DNA from 2 places in the Devosia sp. MC532 genome. Region 2 is predicted to be linked to the other one. Evidence: riboswitches for the same ligand, from Rfam matches in the RefSeq annotation. Region 2 holds a riboswitch; the other holds the start of a gene.
What was found. Region 2 has a riboswitch for ZMP and ZTP ahead of JHC09_RS12975 (DJ-1/PfpI family protein). Riboswitches for the same ligand answer to the same signal wherever they lie in the genome.

Region 1: it holds a riboswitch for ZMP and ZTP, as region 2 does, so the genes downstream of both, glyA (serine hydroxymethyltransferase) here and JHC09_RS12975 (DJ-1/PfpI family protein) in region 2, are expected to answer to the same signal.

Annotation. Positions count from the first base shown of each region.
Region 1 covers NZ_JAEMNZ010000001.1:514,502-517,860, forward strand. The annotation lists gene glyA (serine hydroxymethyltransferase) at 1-1,171, opposite strand, end outside; ZMP/ZTP riboswitch at 1,291-1,373, opposite strand; gene JHC09_RS02415 (hypothetical protein) at 1,415-1,627, opposite strand; gene JHC09_RS02420 (L,D-transpeptidase family protein) at 1,820-3,058, opposite strand; gene JHC09_RS02425 (MarR family transcriptional regulator) at 3,329-3,359, opposite strand, start outside.
Region 2 covers NZ_JAEMNZ010000010.1:43,658-47,016, reverse strand. The annotation lists gene JHC09_RS12985 (alpha/beta hydrolase) at 1-406, shown strand, start outside; gene JHC09_RS12980 (GFA family protein) at 399-794, shown strand; gene JHC09_RS12975 (DJ-1/PfpI family protein) at 791-1,471, opposite strand; ZMP/ZTP riboswitch at 1,488-1,567, opposite strand; gene mmsB (multiple monosaccharide ABC transporter permease) at 1,935-3,209, opposite strand; gene mmsA (multiple monosaccharide ABC transporter ATP-binding protein) at 3,206-3,359, opposite strand, start outside.

The sequences.
Region 1 (3,359 bases), on a different contig from region 2:
GCTCACCAACTTCGCGGAATTCAGCCTCACCGAAACCACGGGTCGTGCCCGCTGGAGTGCCGAGACGAATACCGGAGGTGATCGCTGGCTTTTCAGGATCGAACGGCACAGCGTTCTTATTGCAGGTGATGTAAGCGCGACCGAGGGCAGCTTCTGTTGCCTTACCGGTCAGGCCCTTCGGACGAAGGTCAACCAGCATCAAGTGGTTGTCCGTACCGCCGGAGACGATCTCAACACCACCCTTTACGAGGGTATCAGCGAGCACCTTAGCGTTAGCAACAACTTGCGCCGCGTACTGCTTGAATTCAGGCTGCAGAGCTTCCTTGAACGCAACTGCCTTACCAGCAATCACATGCATCAGCGGGCCGCCCTGAATGCCTGGGAAAATGGCCGAATTGATCTTCTTCGCGATCGCTTCGTCATTGGTCAGGATCAGACCACCGCGTGGACCACGCAGGGTCTTGTGGGTGGTGGTGGTCGCGACGTGTGCATGTGGGAATGGGCTTGGGTACTGGCCGCCCGCCACAAGGCCTGCAACGTGCGCCATATCGACGAAGAGCAGCGCGCCGACTTCGTCAGCGATTGCGCGGAATTCAGCCCAGTCCATGACGCGCGAATAGGCCGAGAAGCCTGCGACAATCATCTTTGGCTTGTGCTCGCGAGCCAGCGCACGCACCTGATCCATGTCTACATAGCCGTCCTGCTGACGCAGGCCGTACTGAATAGCGTTGAACCACTTGCCAGACTGGTTTGGCTTGGCACCGTGGGTCAGGTGACCACCAGCGTCGAGCGACATGCCCAGAATGGTATCGCCTGGCTGTACCAGCGCCTGATAGACGCCCTGGTTCGCCTGCGAACCGGAGTTCGGCTGAACGTTGGCGTATTCAACACCGAACAGCTGCTTAGCGCGTTCGATGGCAAGGCTTTCCGCCACGTCCACATATTCGCAACCGCCGTAGTAGCGCTTGCCGGGATAGCCTTCGGCATACTTGTTGGTCAGAACCGAACCCTGTGCTTCGAGCACAGCGCGCGAGACAATGTTCTCGGACGCAATCAGTTCGATTTCATGCTGTTGACGGCCGAGTTCCTGACCCATTGCTGCGGCGAGTTCCGGATCGGTCTCGGCAACGGAATTGGTGAAGAAGTTTGGAAACAGATTTGCAGCGCTCATCGGAGGGTTCCCTCGCAAGAGTTCGAAGTGGACGAATTGGCGATGGCTTTATCACGCGAAAGAGCGCGATTCCAAGGCCGGACGATGTGCAAAGGGTCCATAGGGCTCCCCTATTTGCGAATGGGTGCCCAGGCGAGCGGCTCAACAAGGTCCGCGCTCCCCGATGGTTCCCCATCTTTCCTCGCCAGTCGCACGAACCAGAGCCTTATGCCGCAAAATGGGGCGCGAGAAAAGGCCCAATAATCAGGCGTATTTACCCAATGTGCCGGAAGGCGGCGTAGGCTGGGTCTCGGCTAGCTTTTTACGCAGCTTTGCTAGGGCGAGCTGCTGCATATGTCCGCGCGCCGTATTGACTGGAGCGATGACGATCACCTCAGTGCCGCTGTCGACGTCAATCGCGGCGACGCGCATCTGCTGACCAAGCTGAACGAACTCGAAAAACACCTCGCCTTCCATATTGGCCTCCAAAAACAGCGCTCTATCGCCATGTTAGCACATTTGCGAGTGTCGTAACATGGGGCGCTGACCAGCAGACTCCCCTTCCCCGCTTTGTTTGTCTGTCTTGGCCCGAGCAACGCCACGCCTACCCCCCCCAAAGCAAAAAGGCCCCGCCGAAGCGGAGCCTTAAAACCTGCAAAGCCAGAGCGTTTACGCCTGGAAGCTGACTTTGCCCTGTTCGTCAAACTTGTAGACGTCATCACGGAAGCTGACTGTGCCCTGACGATTGGCCCAAGCGGTGATGTAGGTGGTGTGGATTGGAACACGCGCCTTTACTTCAACGTCAAGACGGGTCAGCGCTTCAAAGGTCGAGTCGACCTTGTTCTGATCCCAGTCGCCATTGTCGCGCAGCAGCCAATTGACCATCTGGTTGACGTTGTTAACGCGCACGCAGCCCGAAGAGTGGAAACGCGCGTTCTCGCCGAACAATTCCTTGCCGGGGGTGTCGTGCAGATAACAATCGTAAGGGTTGTAGAAATTGATCTTGCAGTGCCCCATCGAGTTCGCCGCGCCCGGCTCCTGACGGTACATATAGTTCACTTCACGATCGGAGATATTTGCCCAGTTGATCGTCTGCGGATCGATCTTGGTGCTACCGTCGTAGATGAAAATATTCTGCTCTGCGAGGTAGTTTGGATTTTCCATCATGTACTTGGTCAGATCCTGACGGATCAATGACTTGGGCACATGCCAATATGGGTTAAAATTGATCTGGTGAATGTTAGACGCCATGATCGGCGTAGCGCGGTCGGCACGACCGACGACGGCGGTGTGGCGTTGTTCCACCGCACCTTCGTTCACCGCTTCAATGGTTGCCGCCGGAATATTCACGACGACATAGCGCGCGTTCAGCTTGGCAGCCATGTTCTGAACCCGGGTGTAGTTCAGATAAAGCTGCTGCATGCGCTGCGCTGCAGACACATTCATTGCATACCAGGTGGCTTCGTCGATCTGTCCGTTCACAACAAGGCCGTGACGCGCTTGGAAAGCACGCACACCGCGATCCGTGTCGGCATCAAAACTGTCGTCCGCGTATTCAACCAATGGCATGTCGCCAGACGAAATCAGACGGCGCTTCACAGCAACAACGGCCGGAGAATTCGCGCCGAGAGCGAGGCGGAATGCCTGCTGCGGAATCTCTTCCCAACCACCAGCGGCGACGAAAGGCTCGTATTGCGAGATCGCCAGCTGCAGATTGTACAGGGTGTCGAAGGAAAGGATAGGCTCGCGAGTCGCAATGAGCGCCTCTGCAGCGGCAGTGTTGCCCGCCTGATCGACCTTAACAACGCGATTGCCACCGAACCACCCCTGAGCATGAGCGCTCGGGAGAGTTAGAGTTGCCCCAAGATAGGCGCAGCCTCCCAAAAACTTGCGACGATTCAAAAGCATCTAGCCACCCAGAAAATTCTTTGCCCGCAGGCCCCTACCATCCTCATAACGATCAAAGGATGGATGCCCCAAAACAGTCACGCAGGAACGAAAACGACATAGACCTAACGGTTAATGGTTTCAAACCCTGTAACGGACTGAAAAGCGCAATTTTGCGGCATAAATAAGAAACGCCGACCAACTGGCCGGCGCTTGTTTCGGAGTCGTGGCACGGAGGCAACACACGCCACCATCTGCCGAAGATTTGTGTCCGCTCTAATCGTTGCGGGTTTAGAGCTTGTAGAGGATCTGGTCGACCCAG
Region 2 (3,359 bases):
CGGCGGCCTTGCAGACCTCGACTGGTCCAACCGGGAAGACGTCATCGCCTTCCTTGTCGAAATCCAGCGCCTCTCAACCGGCAAAGCCCCTTTCGATCCAGCGCTCGCCCGCGCCGATGTCGAGCGCCTCCTCGATTACGCGCCGTCCGTGCCCTCCATGTTCAACCACGCCAGCCTCACCACGGCGCGTGATTGGACCGGAGCCTATAAGCGCATCGCCGTCCCCACGCTGGTCATTCACGGCAAGCTTGATCCGCTCCTCCCCCTCCCCAACGGCGAAGCCCTCGCCCATCACATCCCCCACGCCAAACTCACCGTTCTGGCCAACACCGGCCACGAACTCCCCGCCCACGCCTTCCCAACCCTCCTCACCGCCCTCACCACCCACGTACGTGAAAATGGCTGAAGCACCCATGCACAAAGGCTCCTGCCTCTGCGGCGCTATCCAGTTTTCGGTCTCAGCGCCGCTCGCCCCGCCCACCGCCTGCCACTGCATTCAGTGCCGCAAGCAGACAGGGCATTTTGAGGCAGGAACCGATGTGCCCAAATCCGCCCTCAGCCTCACGGGCGAGGAGAATTTGCGCTGGTACCACTCCTCGGAAAAAGTCCGTCGCGGCTTTTGCGGCACCTGCGGTTCCGCCCTGTTCTTTGATCCCGTCCATCTCGGATGGATCGGCATCTTCATGGGTACCTTCGACGGCCCTACCCACACCAAATTGGCGCAACACATCTTCACCGCCGAAAAAGGCGACTACTACGACATCACCGACGGCCTCCCGCAAAACCAACACTAACGCGCCCAAAGCCGCGCCCCGGCCTTGCGCGCGGCCTCTTCGCGTCGCTGCTGAAATGGCGCCGCACTTTCAATGATCGCCTCAACGTCCGCTCTCCGCGCTGTCTTTGGCGAACCTCCGGACAGGGGCGGCGCGGGATCATATTCCATGCCGAGTTGGATAATGCGCGCGCGGTCCTCGCCAAACACCCGCGCCACAAACGCCAGAGCGAAGTCGATCCCCGATGTTACACCCGCGCCGGTAATGCGATTGCGGTCAATCAAGACACGCTCCGCCACCGGCTCAGCGCCCATCAGCGCCAGCTGATCCAGTGACAGCCAATGGCACGTTGCTCGATAGCCCGCGAGCAGGCCGGCCGCCGCCAAGACCAATGACCCCGTGCAAACCGAGGTGACATATTGCGCTGTCTCCGCGCGCTCGCGCAGAAACGCCAACACCGTATCGTCATCCATCAGCGCCAATTGTCCGGGCCCGCCGGGCACAAACAACACATCGGTGCGCTGACAATCGGCGAAAGTCGCGGTCGGCGTCAGCGTCAGTCCAGAGCCGCACCGCAGCGGCTCCAAATCTTTCCAAACGAGATCAATGGTGACGCCCGGAACGCGTGCAAAAACTTCAAATGGTCCAGTCAGATCGAGCTGGGTCAGTCCGGGGTAAATGAGCATAGTGATATGCATGGCAAATCCTCCTCCAAAGATTTGCCCAGGCGAACGGCGTTTCCCGGTCGCGCTCCCTGATGGTGCTCCATCTTTTCGCCAGTCACGCAACGGCTTCAGAGTTGCACCATCCCAACCGCTCTGCAAACAAAAACTGCCTGTGCGTCCGTCGCGCATCGCCACTCTCGGCGATACCAACCTATCCCCTCGCTCCGTGCAGCCCCTATTCTGGTCCCCGCGCCACTGCAGCAACACCAGCGCCCATTACCCCTCCTCAAAGTCACGCCCGAAACGAGCTTGTCATCACTCATCTTTCGGCACGAACGCATGCCACTCGAGCCTCTTTGCGCCCACTTGCCGCCCAGCCACGTGCCCAAAAGTGCCAGCCAAAAGCCACATCGGGGCCAATGGACGCCACAACCAAAAACTCAACAAAAAACCGGGACTTTCGCCCCGGTTTCTAACGCTTCGCCGCCAGCTAAAATCAGGCCGAGCGATTCTTGTTGTAGAGATCGAAGAACACCGCTGCGAGCAGCACCACGCCCTTGATCATCTGCTGCCAATCGATGTTCACGCCCATGATCGACATGCCGTTATTCATCACACCCATGATGAAAGCACCGATCACCGCGCCCGCCACCTGACCGACACCGCCCAGCGCCGAAGCGCCCCCGATGAACACCGCCGCGATCACGTCGAGCTCCAGCCCCTGCCCCGCCTTCGGCGTCGCCGAGTTGAGACGCGCAGCATAGATCATGCCGGCCAGAGCGGCCAAAGCGCCCATGATTGCAAAGATATAGAAGGTGGTGCGTTCGGTCTTGATGCCCGAAAGCGCTGCGGCTTTGAGGTTGCCGCCAATCGCATAAATGCGACGACCAAAGGTCAACTTCTTGGTCAGGAACACAAAGCCCGCGATCAGGATACCCATAACGACGAGCACGTTTGGCAGGCCGCGATAGGACGCCAGCATATAGGCGAAGAACAGCACCAGCGCCGCGATCACCACATTCTTGATGATGAAGAGGCTAAAGGGTTCAACCACATAGCCGCGCGCAATGCGACGCGACCGCGTACGCAGGCTGAAGAACATCATCGCCACAATCGCCACAATCGCGATCACCATAGTGGTGGTGTGAAGCACAACCGGCTTACCGTTCTCGGCGATAAATGGCGTGGTCAAAGGGCCGATAAGATCAGGGATAAAACCGGCCGACAGCATCTGGAATTCTGCAGGGAACGGACCAACCGACTTACCCGCGAGAATGGCCAGCGACAGGCCCTTAAAGATCAGCATGCCCGCCAGCGTCACGATAAATGCCGGAACGCGGTGATAGGCGATAATATAGCCCTGTGCTGCGCCGATAGCGGCGCCCACGACCAGACAGATCGCCCCGGCCACAATCGGGTTCGCCAGGAATGCCAACTCTGGCGGGAACTTCCATCCCACCATCAGCATCGCCGCCAAAGCCCCGACAAAACCTGAGACTGAGCCGACCGAAAGATCGATATGGCCTGCGACGATCACCAGCAACATGCCCAGCGCCATCACGATGATATAGCTGTTCTGCAGGATAATATTGGTCAAATTCACCGGCTTAAACAGAACGCCATTGGTGAAATATTGGAAGAAAAGCATGATCAGGATCAGCGCCAGCAGCAGGCCGTAATCCCGCATATTGGCCTTCAATGCTCCGACGAGGGTCAGCTCTTGGCCCTGTGCAGGCGCTGCAGCTCCAGTTGGTGCGGTGTCTGTGGTCATGATGCTTTTCCTTCGGCGCGCACGATAGAGCGCATGATCTTTTCTTGGCTGGCGTCGCTGGTCGGCATTTCTCCAACGATGCGGCCTTCATTCATCACGTAGAGGCGGTCCGTGATCCCCAGCAGTTCGGACATTTCCGAGGAAATCACG